Regions from separate parts of the Pelagerythrobacter sp. genome, predicted to be linked through region 2. Evidence: predicted binding sites of a transcription regulator. Region 2 holds the regulator's gene; each other region holds the start of a gene.
What was found. The regulator LexA, encoded in region 2, represses DNA repair genes until DNA is damaged. The targets are predictions, from matches to a motif close to GTTCCNCNCTTGTTCT.
Positions count from the first base shown of each region.

Region 1 (4,580 bases), on a different contig from region 2:
CTCGGCGAACTCGGCCTGCACCTCGGCGGACTTCAGCGAAGCGGGGCAGCGCACCGGGATGTGGCGGATTTCCGCCTCGCGCTGGACGGGGGAGGGCTGGAGCTTCTTGCCCCGGCCCGCCGGGCGCGGCGGCTGGGTATAGGCGGCGACCAGCGTGTGCCCGGCCTCGTCCAGCGCGGCGAGCGCGGGCACCGCGAATTCGGGCGTTCCCATGAAGACGATGCGCATAAGCCCTGCGGCCACCTTTCGTTGCGGAAGCGCAGCCCCTATCTCCCGCCCCATGGCATCGCAAGAGATCGAGAACCTGGCATCGGCGCTCGCGCGTTTGCCCGGCCTCGGCCCGCGCTCGGCGCGGCGCGCGGTGTTGTGGTTGGTCAAGCGGCGCGAAACCGCTCTCGAACAGCTTCTCGTGTCGATGGCCGAGGTGAAGGACAAGCTCGTCGAGTGCCCGACCTGCGGCAATATCGATACCCGCGCGCCCTGCGGCATCTGCGCCGACCCGCGCCGCGACAGCCGCGCGATCTGCGTGGTGGAGGACGTGTCGGACCTCTGGGCACTCGACCGCGCCAAGCTGTTCACCGGCAGGTATCACGTGCTCGGCGGGCGGCTCTCGGCGCTCGACGGCGTGCGGCCCGAGGACCTGACGATCGGCGCGCTGCTCGAACGCGTCGGCGCGGGCGGGGTGGACGAGGTCGTGCTGGCGATGAACGCCACGCTGGAGGGGCAGACCACCGCGCACTACATCGCCGAGCGACTGGAAGAACTGCCCGTGCGCGTGACCCAACTTGCCCACGGCCTGCCGGTCGGCGGCGAGCTCGACTACCTCGACGAAGGTACGCTGGCGCAGGCGCTGCGGGCGCGGCGGCCCGTCGGCTAGGACTCACTTGAGATTATCGCTCTCGCGCACTAAATCGCGCGCATGGCTATCCGTGAAATCCTCGAAGTGCCGGACCCCCGGCTGAAGGTCGTGTCCGAACCCGTCACCGCGTTCGACGACGAGTTGAAGACGCTTGTCGAGGACATGTTCGAGACGATGTACGACGCGCCCGGCATCGGCCTCGCGGCGATTCAGGTCGGCGTCCCCAAGCGGGTGCTGGTGATCGATCTCCAGCCCGACGATCCCGATGCGGAGCCCGAGGTGTGCAACCATGGCGGGCACGAGCACACCCACCAGCCGACCAGGAACGAACCGCGGGTGTTCATCAATCCCGAGATCCTCGACCCGGCGGAAGAACTGGCGACCTATCAGGAAGGCTGCCTCTCGGTCCCCGAAATCTACGCCGACGTCGATCGCCCGGCGACCTGCCGCGTCCGCTGGCAGGATCTGAGGGGCGAAACGCACGAGGAAGACCTCGACGGGCTGATGGCGACCTGCATCCAGCACGAAATGGACCACCTCGAAGGCATCCTGTTCATCGACCACCTCAGCCGGTTGAAGAAGCAGATGGCGCTCAAGAAGCTGGACAAGATGCGCAAGGCCGCCTGACCGGCACCTTTGCGGCTCACTCAATTCTCGCCCCTACCCCTCGTCACAATGCACCAGCCCGGTCGCGGGCAGCGTCGTAGCTCCTTCGACCAGCAATGCCTGCGCCGATTCGGCGAAGCGCAGCACGAAGTTGTCGTCCTGCGTTTCCCCCTCGATCGTGCAGCGCGCGGTGATCGCGTAGCCGCCGGGCGATTTCTCGATCCTGTCGAGATCGCAGGCGATGTCCCCCGGCGCGGTGAGACGGTTGCTGGTGATCGTCCAGGGTTCCTCGCGGCACATCTCCACCGTTTCCGCCCATCGGCCGGTGAAGCGCAGCAACTCGTCCTCCGGCGGAAGCGCGGGCGCGGCGTCGCTGCCCGGCCCGGATACACCCTCGCCTTCCGACGAGGTTTCCGCCTCCTTCTCCGGTTCGTCCGACGGCGGGGAGCACGCGGCCAGCCCGGCGATGGCGATCAGCGCGGCTGCGCGGCGAAGCGCTATCGTTCGCATTCGATTCCCTCCATGAAGACCGTTGCCGCCGGCTGGCGGGCGATGCTCGTGCCTTCCTAGCGAGCGAAGGCGGGGACTAGTTCCGTCCGGGGCTTTCCCGCTGCCATCGTTCCGTCTATGTTCCCAGTATGGAAACGACTGCGATCATCGTCGCCCTGTGTGCGCTTGCCTTGGGCGCGGGGCTGGGCTGGTTCTTCGGTTCGCGCCCGGCGGCGGAATGGCGTGCGCGGCACGGCGAGCGCGATGCCGAGGCGAAGGACCTGGCGGAGCGGCTTTCGCGCATGGCGCCCGAACTGGCGACGATGAGCGAGCGGGCCGCGCGCGCCGACGGCCTCGCTGCGGCGCTCGATACCGCGCGCGAGGAACTGACCGGGCTCAAGGCGCAAGCCGCCGGGTTCGCCGAGCAGAAGCGCCTGCTCGAGGAATCGCGCGAGAAGCTGCTCAAGGAGTTCGAGAACACCGGCGCGCAAGTGCTCGGAAAGGCGCAGGAACTGTTCCTCGAACGCGCCAGCGAGCGGTTCGGCCACGCGGAAAAGGCGAACAAGGAAGCGATCGCCACTCTGCTCCAGCCGGTTGGCGAACGGCTCAAGCTCTATGAGCAGCAGGTGGCCGCGCTGGAGGAAAAGCGCACCGACGCTTTCGGCCGGTTGCACCAGCAGATCGCCGAGATGCAGCGCGGGCAGGAGGAGGTCCGGCGCGAGGCGCAGCGGCTCGGCAATTCGCTCACCAATGCGCCCAAGGCGCGCGGCCGCTGGGGCGAGCGCGCCTTGCAGAACGTGCTCGAGCAGTGCGGGTTGGCCGAGCATACCGATTTCCATCTCGAGCACTCGCTGGATACCGAAGAAGGGCGGCTGCGCCCCGACGCGATCGTCAACGTGCCGGGCCAGAAGAAGCTGGTGATCGACGCCAAGGTCTCGCTCAACGCCTATCAGGCCGCCTTCGAGGCCGACGACGAGGAGGAGCGCCGCCGTCACCTCGACCTCCACGCCAAGTCGATGCGCGGCCATGTCCAGACGCTCGGCGCCAAGAGCTACCAGAGCCAGTTCGACGAAGCGCCGGACTACGTGGTGATGTTCGTGCCGGGCGAGCATTTCGTCGCCGCCGCGCTCGAACACGATCCCGAGCTGTGGGATTTCGCCTTTCGCAACAAGGTATTGCTGGCGACTCCTACCAATCTGGTGGCGATCGCGCGCACGGTGGCGCAGGTCTGGCGGCAGGATACGATCGCGCGTGAGGCGATCGAGATCGGCAAGGCGGGGGCCGAGCTCTACGATCGGCTCGCGGTCGCCGCCGAGCACATGAAGCGCGTCGGCGGCGGACTGGAGAGCGCGGTCAACAACTACAACAAGTTCGTCGGCAGCTTCGAGCGCAACGTGCTTTCCGCCGGACGCCGCCTCAAGGACAAGGGGATCGAGATCGGCAAGCGCGAGATCGACGACGTGCCGTTGGTCGAAAGCACGCCGCGCTATACCGCGGACGACATCGAGGCTACGGAACGGGCAGCGCTGCCGCAGGTTGAAAGCGACAGCGACTGACCGAACGGAAATCCCCCATGCGCTTCAAAATCTGCCTCGTCCTGACGCTCCCCCTCGCACTCGCGGCCTGCGGCGAGGGCAAGGCGCCGTCGGAGAAGCTTAAGGACGCGACCACCGAACTGGTGGAGGAAGCCGCCGGTGAGATGCCACCCGCGTTGGCCGAGGGCACATATGCTCCGCGTGACGAATGCGCCGGGCTGCCGGGTGCGGACGCGTTTCGCGCAGCGCTGGGCCGGGCGGTCGAGGCGCGCGACGCCGATGCGTTGGCGAAGCTTGCTGCGCCCGACGTCAAGCTCGACTTCGGCGGCGGCGCGGGAACGGCGGAATTGCGCGGGCGGCTGGATGGCGACGCGCCGAATCTGTGGGACGAGCTCGACACGCTGCTGACGATGGGTTGCGCCGCCGATGGGCGCGCGAGCATGACGATCCCGTGGTATTTCGCGCAGGAGATCGATGCGGTCGATCCGATGATGGGCATGATCGTCACCGGCGAGAACGTGCCCCTGCGGCTGGAGCCTGCCTCGGAGGCCGATGTGCTCGAACCCGTATCGTGGGACGTGGTCGAACTGGTCGATGGCCTCGAACCCGAAGCGCCGTTCCAGCATGTCGCGACGACCAAGGGCAAGCGGGGCTATATCGCCACCGACCGGCTGCGCAGCCTGATCGACTATCGCCTTATGGCCTCCAGCCGCGACGGGAAATGGAGCATCACCAGCTTCGTCGCGGGCGACTAGGGCCGGGCTCCCGGATCCATCCCGCTGGATTCAGGCGAAAGTTTCGGCGATGTCCATCGAGTGCTGACGTCGCGTTATCGTGTTCACGATCATGTACAGGCAGCCGGCCGAAACCGCCGTCAGGGCGAGGCCGATCAGGTCGATCGTTTCGTAGGAATCGCCCGAGCTGCTCAGATTGCTGAAGATCCATGTCAGCCACCAGACCCACAGCAGCCCGGGCGCGGGATGCTTGTAATCGCCGAGCGCGCCGTGGCTCGCGTTCCACAGCTCGCGCATCGCCTGGAACGGTTTGAACAGGTTCGCGATCGGCACGAAATACCAGCCGACGGCCCAGCC
Region 1 is NZ_JAYSGI010000005.1:207,220-211,799, forward strand. It holds gene fmt (methionyl-tRNA formyltransferase) at 1-228, opposite strand, end outside; gene recR (recombination mediator RecR) at 281-877, shown strand; gene def (peptide deformylase) at 920-1,486, shown strand; gene ACE3QC_RS14055 (hypothetical protein) at 1,520-1,975, opposite strand; gene ACE3QC_RS14060 (DNA recombination protein RmuC) at 2,104-3,510, shown strand; gene ACE3QC_RS14065 (hypothetical protein) at 3,528-4,244, shown strand; gene ACE3QC_RS14070 (DUF4328 domain-containing protein) at 4,275-4,580, opposite strand, start outside.
Region 1: ACE3QC_RS14060 (DNA recombination protein RmuC) is a predicted target of LexA. The motif match lies at 2,084-2,099, and genes of this name have one in related genera.

Region 2 (4,580 bases):
AGGACATGGCGATCGAGGGTGTGCGGCTGATCGAGAAGACCGGCGGCAAGTCAGGCAACTGGCGCGCGAGCGAATGATGGCGCCGGGGATGATCGCGCTGGAGGACGCCTGGGCACTCCTGCTCGACCTCGTCGTGCCGCTGCCGGTCGAGCGCATTCCGCCCGAGCAGGCCCACGGCCGCTGGCTCGCCGAGCCGCTGGTCGCTGCGCGCACCCAGCCCGCCGCCGACCTCTCGGCGATGGATGGGTATGCCATCGCCGGCCCCGGCCCGTGGTGCATCGTCGGCGAAAGCCGCTGCGGCGCGCCGTTCGGTGCCCCGCTTGGCGACGGCGAAGCGGTACGCATCTCGACCGGCGCGGTGATCCCCACCGGCGCCGACCGCGTGCTGATTCAGGAAAACGCGACCCGCGAAGGCGAGCGCCTCTCCGGCGAAACGCCCGAGCCCGGCACATGGGTTCGCCCGCGCGGAATGGACTTCGCGCAAGGCGACACGCTGCTCCCTGCCGGAACGCGCTTCGGCCCGGCGCAGATCGCGCTGGCCCTGTCCGCCGCGGCGGCGGACGTGTCGACTCACCGCTCCCCGCGCGTCGCGGTGCTCGATTGCGGCGACGAGTTGGTCGACGGCTCGACTCCGGCCACCAACGGCGCGATGCTCGCCGCGATGATGGCCGGGCTACCGTGCGAGGTCATCCGCGTCGGCCCGGTGCCCGACGATCGCGAGGCGCTGGCCGCGGCGCTGGCGCAATGCGGCGGCTGCGATCTCGTGGTCACCAGCGGCGGCGCCTCGGTCGGCGATCACGACCTGATCCGCCCGGCGCTGGAGGAATGGGGCGCGGACCTCGCGTTCTGGCGCATGGCGATCCGCCCGGGCAAGCCGCTGCTCGTGGCGCGGCGCGGCGCGACGCTGGTGCTCGGCCTGCCGGGCAATCCGGTGTCCGCCTTCGTCACCGGCTTCCTGTTCGCCCTGCCCGCGCTGCGCCGCATGCTCGGCGCGCCCGAACCTCTGCCCGCGGCCGTGGCGCTGCCCTGCATCGCCGACCTGCCGCCGGGCGGCGAGCGCGGCGAGTTCCTCCGCGCGATCCATCGCAGCGACGGGCTCGAGCCGATCATGCGCCGCGACTCCAGCCTGCTCGGCCAACTCGCCCGCGCCGACGCGCTGATCTGGCGGCCGCCGCACTGCCCGAAGGCGAAAGCGGGAACGGATGTTCCGGCCTATTGGCTCGGAAACGGCGCAATTGCTTGACTTGCGCCATTCGGTTGCCTAATTGTTCCGCATTCGTTCGCATTCGCGTACGATCGGGACAGGCGACCAGGGAGTTTTCGCCATGCTGACGGCCAAGCAGCACGAACTGATCCGCTTCATCCAGCAGCGGCTGGAGGAAACCGGGATTTCGCCTTCGTTCGAAGAGATGAAGGAAGCGCTCGACCTCAAAAGCAAGTCGGGCGTCCATCGCCTGATCTCTGCGCTGGAGGAACGCGGCTTCATCCGCCGCCTGCCCAATCGCGCGCGCGCGCTCGAGGTGCTGAAGCAGCCCGGCGATGCCACGCCTGCTTCGCGCAAGGCCCAAAGCGCCTCGACCAACGACAACGTGGTCGACCTGCGCCGCGCGCCGGCCGCGCGCCCGACACCCGCGAACGACGTGATCGAGGTGCCGCTCCACGGCCGCATCGCCGCGGGCGCGCCGATCGAGGCGTTCGAGGATTACAACAGCCTTCCCGTTCCCGCAGCGCTGCTTGGCCCCGGCGACCATTACGCGCTCGAGGTGTCGGGCGATTCGATGATCGATGCGGGCATCTTCGACGGCGACTTTGCACTGGTGCGGCGTACCGACGTTGCGCGTGACGGCGAGATCGTCGTCGCGCTGGTGCGCAACGAGGAAGCGACGCTCAAGTACCTGCGGCGCGAGAACGGCATGATCCGGCTCGACCCGGCGAACGGCGCTTATGATCCGCAGGTCTACCGGCCCGACGAAGTGCAGGTGCAGGGGAAGCTCTCGGGCCTGCTGCGCCGCTACCACTGATCCGGCTCGGCGAGGCGAGCGGCTAGCGCTCCTCGCCGCGCCACCAACCATGTTCGCCTTGCGTATCGGCGACCGCGGCGATGCGTGGTTCGTCGAGGTACAGCGAGAGGCCGCCGGTCTGCTCGAGCAACCGCCGGTCGGCTCTGAGCCAGCGCGGGTGGCAACTGCGTGGCAGGAAGCGATCGGCCACGACGATGTCGGCGCGGTCGCAGGCGGCGGCGAGCGCGCGCTCCTCCACCATGTCGCGGCTGCGCGCCATCAGCAGCGCCCAGCGCCGTCCGCCCCGCTCGAGCGCCAGTGTGCAGAAATCGCGGCTGCATCGGGCGCTCGGCCATTCCTCGATCGGCACCGGCTCGTCCTCCAGCGCGGCGAGCTCCAGCAGGTTGTCGCGCGTGAAGCCGCTGCGCGTGTCGCGCAGCATCAGCAACCGATCGCCTTTGCCGGCGATCCCGACGTGTCGGCCGTCGCCCGATATCAGCATGTCCGGCACCGGCGTCGCGACCAGCAGCATCGTGGCGAGCGCAGCCGGAGCGAAACCGAGCAGCCGCGCCCGCCCACGCCACAGCGCGAGCCACAACCCGCCACCGACGAACAGCGCGATCGTGCCCAGACTCATCTGCGGCGCGAGCTTGACCGAGCCGGGCTGGGAAGCGGTGAAGTGCGCGATGCCCAGCAAGAGGTCCAGCGACTTGCCTGCCACCCACCACGCCGGCGCGCCCGCCTCGGCAAGGTCGAGCGCCAGCGCCAGCGCGATCGCCGGCATCGAGACGAACGTCACCAGCGGGATCGCGATCATGTTGGCGAGCGCGCCGTAGAGCCCTGCCCTATGGAAGTGGAACATCACGATCGGCATCAGCGCGATCTCGATCACGAAACCCATGGCAAGCAGCATCGCCGCGCGCCGGCCCACCCGCGCCAGCCAGCTTTCCTCGCGCGGGGCGAGGAACGCCTTCACCGGCGCGCTGGTATGCAGCGCCACGATCGCCAGCACGGCCGCGAAACTCATCTGGAAGCTCGGACCCACGAGCGACTCGGGCCACATCAGCAGCACCGCCATGGCGGCGACGGCGACCATCCTCAGCGACAGCGGCTCGCGCCCCAGCGCCAGCGCGATCAGCACGAGCAGCGCGCCGATGCAACTGCGCACCGTCGGCACCTCCGCGCCGGTCAGCAGCGTGTATCCGATCCCCGCCCCGGCCCCGATCGCGGCCGCGAGCACCGGCAACCGCACGCGCAAGGTCAACCACGGCCACAGCGCGAGCAGCTTGATCGCGAGGAAATACGCCGCCGCGATCACCGCGCTGACATGCAGGCCGCTGATCGACAGTAGGTGCGTCAGCCCCGAATCGCGCATCGCCTCCTCGTCGGCGTCGGATATCGACCCGCGGTCGCCGCTGGCGAAAGCGGCGGCGATGGTGCCCGCCGATCCCGACAATTGCCCGCGCACATGCGCGGCGAGCGTGCGCTGGACCCGCGCGATCCCGCCCTCGTCCGCCGGGGCGGCCTCGACGATCTCGACTTCCCCGATCAGCGATCCGGTCGCGGCGAGCCCCTGGAACCACGCGGCGCGCGCAAAATCGTATGCCCCCGGCAGCATCGGCGGGGATGGCGGCATCAGGCGGGTGCGCAACCGCACCACCGCGCCTTCCGCCAGCCCGTCGCGATCCGCTGCCAGCGGTACGTTGACGCGCACCTTGCGCGCCATGCCCGCCTCGGCGTCGCGATAGGCGAGAACCACGCGCACGCGGCCTTCTGCCGGCTGCTCGATCCGTTCGAGCACGCGCGCCTCGATCCGCTCGACCCGCGGATAATCCAGCGGCTCGGCGCCGACCGTCTCTGAACGCAGCCAGATCGTCGCGATCCCGACGGCGAAGACGATCGCGAGCGATGTGGCGGCGAGGCGCAGGTTCGCGCGGTCGTCGCGCCCGCGCCACAGCGCCTGCGCGGCTATCGCGACGAGCAGAGCGACACCCAGCGCCGCGCTCCACTGCCACGGCCGGGCGAGCACGAACCACGCCGCGATCCCGCCCGCGAAGGCGACCGCCAGCCACGGCCCGCGATCGAACCCCGCGCTTGCCAGAAACCGCTCCGCACCTTCGGCTGGACTGGACAAACGCCACGCGCTGCGCCAATTGCGCTGCACCGCAGCATCGCTCCCATCGGGGTCGCCCCCCAGCGGCACGTCTGGCACCCCCGTCGCCATGCGCAGCATTGAAAAGGAACAGGTCGAACATGGCAAGCGATAGCGGACAGGTCGTGACGCGCTTCGCCCCTTCGCCGACCGGGTTCCTGCATATCGGCGGCGCGCGCACCGCGCTGTTCAACTGGCTCTTCGCGCGCCACCACGGCGGCAAGGCGCTGCTGCGGATCGAGGATACCGACCGCAAGCGCTCCACGCCCGAGGCGATCGACGCGATCATCGACGGGCTCGACTGGCTGGGCCTCGATTGGGACGGCGACACCGTGTTCCAGTCCGAACGCGGCGCGCGCCATGTCGAGGTGGCCGAGCAACTGCTCGCCGCGGGCCATGCCTACAAGTGCTACGCCACGCCCGAGGAG
Region 2 is NZ_JAYSGI010000001.1:489,054-493,633, reverse strand. It holds gene moaC (cyclic pyranopterin monophosphate synthase MoaC) at 1-77, shown strand, start outside; gene ACE3QC_RS02505 (molybdopterin molybdotransferase MoeA) at 89-1,243, shown strand; gene lexA (transcriptional repressor LexA) at 1,326-2,021, shown strand; gene ACE3QC_RS02495 (ComEC/Rec2 family competence protein) at 2,044-4,134, opposite strand; gene gltX (glutamate--tRNA ligase) at 4,254-4,580, shown strand, end outside.

Region 3 (4,580 bases), 400 kb from region 2:
GAGGACATCACGGGCGAACAGCTTAATGCCGACCGCCGCAAGTGGGCCGTGCCCGTGCCCGCCGAGGGCGAGCGGGTGGTCCGCGTCACCTACGAAACGCGGTACTGACCGGCCGGGTGCGGGCGATGCGGCGCGCCGCGATCCTCTGCCTCGTGCTGGCGGCGCTGGCCGTGCCCGCCGCAGCGCAAGGCCGTGCGCCGGTCGACGCCTCGGCACCTTCAACGCTGGCGGTAACAGTCTATCGCGATCCCACGCGCGGGCCCGACGAGGCGATGGACCGCGACTGGCCGCGGGGCTTCGCGATGGTCAGCGAGACGCGCACCGTCACCCTGCCGCCGGGCGAAAGCACGGTGCGCTTCGAAGGCGTCGCCGAGGGCATGGTCGCGGTCAGCGCGATCGTCACCGGCCTGCCGGGCGGCACGATCGAGACCAACCGCAACGCCGCGCTACTCTCCCCCGCCGCGTTGGTCGATGGCGCGCTGGGCAACCGGGTCACGATCACCCGCACCAACCCCGCCACCGGGCGGGCGCAAAGCGAACAGGCGATCGTGCGCACCCGCGCCGACGGGGGGCTCGTGCTGCAAACCGGCGAGGGGTACGAGGCGGTGCGCTGCGCCGGGCTGCCCGAAACGCTGACGTTCGACCGCATTCCCGCCGGCCTCTCCGCGCAGCCCGTGTTCTCGGTCGACACGCGCGATCCCGCCGGGGGCACCTATCAGGTCGTGCTGACGTATCTCGCCTGGGGGTTCGACTGGCAGGCGGATTACGTCGCGACGCTCGGCCCCGGCGACGGGCGCGGGGGCGTGGAACTGTCACTGACTTCGTGGCTCACGCTGCTCAACGACAACGCGCAGTCGTTCGCCGATGCCGAACTGATGGCGGTGGCAGGCACGCTCAACGTGGTGAGCGATTTCGCTGATCTCGCCGATCCGCCGGACGCGGAGCCATTGCGGCTGACCTGCTATCCGCTCGGCAGCACCGCGGCGGGGACGCCGGTGGCCTATCCGCCGCCGCCGCCGCCCCCTCCGCCCCCACCGCCGATGATGGCCCCCGAACCGGCTTACGAATCCGCCGCCGATACGATTATCGTCACCGGCTCGCGCGTGGCGATGGTGGCGCAGGAAGAGGAACTGGGCGATCTCAAGCTCTATCGGGTGCCCGAACCGGTGACGGTGTCGGCCAAAGGGCTGAAACAGATCGCCTTCCTCCAGAAGGACGCGGTGGAAGGCGAACTGCTCTACGAGATTCGCTGCGAACCCGGCGGCGAGGTGGAGGGGTTCGTCCCCGCCGCACGTCTGCTCGAAACGGTCAACGATAGCGAGCACGGGCTCGGCGTGGCGCTGCCCTCGGGCGGGGTCGCGGTGTTCGAGCCGTCGTCGCGCGGTCCGTTGCTCGTCGGGGAGGAGCGGCTGCGCGACTACGCGAGCGGGCAGGATGTCGAAATCGCGCTGGGTACGAGCGATCAGGTCCAAGCGATGTGCGTGCGGCTGAGCGAGGATGCGCGCGACGACGAGCGCGACTGGGTCGAGATGGAAGCGCAAGTCGTCAACGCGTTGCGCTTGCCGGTCCGGCTGCGCGTGGTGCTCGGCTGGAGCGCCGAATGGGAGACGCGCCGCCGGGATCGCTCGCGCGTGAAGGATGGGGAGCGGGTAATCGAATTCGACATTCCCGCCAGCACGGAACGCGAAATTCGCTGGCGGCAGCGCCGTATCACCGGATGATTCCCTTGTATCACGCTGAAATTCCGTGATTTCCTACGCCGCGAAAAAATTTCCGTTCCACACTTGTTCTCATGGAACAAATCGAATACACCGGCTTCGGTAGATAACGGCGACGATGCCCTAGGCAAGCGAAGGAGGCCATGCGATGGCGGCGGAACTGAAGCTGGTTGAGAAGGAAAGCAACGTGGACCGTCAAAAGGCGCTCGACGCCGCTCTGGCGCAGATCGATCGCGCGTTCGGCAAGGGTTCGGCGATGAAGCTGGGCCAGAAGGAAGCCATGCAGGTGGAGGCGATCTCCACCGGATCGCTCGGGCTCGATATCGCATTGGGCGTGGGCGGCTTGCCCAAGGGCCGGGTGATTGAGGTCTATGGGCCGGAAAGCTCGGGCAAGACGACGCTCGCGCTGCACGTGATCGCCGAAGCGCAGAAGAACGGCGGCACCGCTGCGTTCGTCGATGCCGAACACGCGCTCGATCCGGTCTACGCCAAGAAGCTGGGCGTCGATATCGACGAACTGGTCGTGTCGCAGCCCGATACCGGAGAACAAGCGCTCGAGATCACCGACACGCTGGTGCGTTCGAACGCGATCGACGTGCTGGTGGTCGATTCGGTCGCCGCGCTGGTTCCGCGCGCCGAAATTGAGGGCGAGATGGGTGACAGCCACGTGGGCCTTCAGGCGCGCCTGATGTCGCAATCGCTGCGCAAGCTCACCGGGTCGATCAGCCGGTCGAAGACGATGGTGATCTTCATCAACCAGCTCCGCATGAAGATCGGCGTGATGTACGGCAACCCGGAAACCACGACCGGCGGCAACGCGCTGAAGTTCTATGCCTCGGTCCGGCTCGACATCCGCCGCACCGGGCAGATCAAGGATCGCGACGAGATCGTCGGCAACTCGACCCGCGTGAAAGTGGTCAAGAACAAGGTCGCCCCGCCGTTCAAGCAGGTCGAATTCGACATCATGTACGGCGAGGGTATCTCCAAGATCGGCGAGATCCTCGACCTCGGCGTCAAGGCAGGGATCGTGGAGAAATCGGGTAGCTGGTTCAGCTACGATTCGATCCGCATCGGCCAGGGCCGCGAGAACGCCAAGCAGTATCTCAAGGAAAATCCCGAAGTTTGCGACAAGTTGGAAGCCGCGATCCGCGGCCGGACCGATGAGGTCGCCGAGGAGATGATGACCGGCCCGGACGCGGACGACTGATCATCGCCTCAAGGGGGCGCGCGATCCCGCTATCGGGTGGCGCCCCGGAAAACGGAAAACCGGCGTGTGTGCCCGCAGCGGCCCGCGCCGGTTTTTCTTGGATACGGCGGTTTTCGCGCCATCCGCCATAAAATGCCCTCGGTGCACGATCGCCTGGCTCGCTCACTGCGCGCACGTTAATCGGCTTGTCGCACCGCGCCGCAGGAACTACCTGCGCAGGCATGCAGTCCACCAACGATATCCGCCGGTCCTTCATCGACTATTTCGCGCGCAATGGCCACGCGCCGGTGCCCAGCGCGCCGCTGGTGCCGTACAACGATCCCACGCTGATGTTTGTCAACGCGGGCATGGTGCCGTTCAAGAACGTGTTCACCGGGCTGGAAACGCCGCCTGCGCCGACTGCGGTCAGCAGCCAGAAATGCGTGCGCGCCGGCGGCAAGCACAACGATCTCGACAACGTCGGCTACACCGCGCGCCACCACACGTTCTTCGAAATGCTCGGCAACTTCTCGTTCGGCGAGTATTTCAAGGATCAGGCGATCGAGCACGCCTGGACCTTGCTCACTAAGGATTGGGGTCTCGCACCCGACCGCCTCACCGCCACCGTCTATCACACGGACGACGAGGCGTTCGACCTGTGGCGCAAGATTTCCGGCCTGCCCGAAGAGCGGATCATCCGCATCGCCACCAGCGACAACTTCTGGTCGATGGGCGACACCGGCCCGTGCGGCCCGTGCAGCGAGGTGTTCTACGACCACGGCGATCACATCCCCGGCGGCCCTCCGGGATCGCCCGACGAGGACGGCGACCGCTTCATCGAGATTTGGAACCTCGTGTTCATGCAGTTCGAGCAAGCGGCAGACGGGACCCGAACAGATCTGCCCAAGCCCAGCATCGACACCGGCATGGGGCTCGAGCGCATCTCCGCGATCATGCAGGGGGTGCACGACAACTACGACATCGATACCTTCAAGATCCTGATCGCGGCGAGCGAGGGGCTGACCGGCGTGCCCGCCGAAGGCGATCGCCGCGCGAGCCACCGGGTGATCGCCGATCACCTGCGGTCCAGCGGGTTCCTGATGGCCGACGGCGTGCTCCCCTCGAACGAAGGGCGCGGCTACGTCCTGCGCCGGATCATGCGTCGCGCGATGCGCCACGCGCACCTGCTGGGTGCCGAACAGCCGCTGATGCACCGCCTCGTGCCCACGCTCGTCGCCGAAATGGGCCAGGCCTATCCCGAACTCCAGCGCGGACAGGCGCTGATCGAGGAAGTGCTCGAGCGCGAGGAAACCCAGTTCCGCCGTACGCTCGACAAGGGGCTGCGCCTGCTCGACGAAGAGACGACCGGTCTTGCAGAGGGCGGCGAACTGCCCGGCGAGACCGCCTTCAAGCTCTACGACACCTATGGCTTTCCCTACGATCTGACCGAAGACGCTCTCCGCGCGCGCGGCATCGGGGTCGACCGCGAGGGGTTCGACGCCGCGATGGCGCGGCAGAAGGCCGCCGCGCGCGCCGCGTGGAAAGGCTCGGGCCAGGCCGCCGACGGCGAACTGTGGTTCGACGTGGCCGAACGCGAGGGTGGCACCGAATTCACCGGTTACTCCTCGACCGAGGGCGAAGGCCGGGTGGTCGCCATCGTGCGCGACGGCGCCGAA
Region 3 is NZ_JAYSGI010000001.1:891,473-896,052, reverse strand. It holds gene ACE3QC_RS04465 (DUF4139 domain-containing protein) at 1-108, shown strand, start outside; gene ACE3QC_RS04460 (DUF4139 domain-containing protein) at 126-1,721, shown strand; gene recA (recombinase RecA) at 1,867-2,925, shown strand; gene alaS (alanine--tRNA ligase) at 3,147-4,580, shown strand, end outside.
Region 3: recA (recombinase RecA) is a predicted target of LexA. The motif match lies at 1,776-1,791, and genes of this name have one in related genera.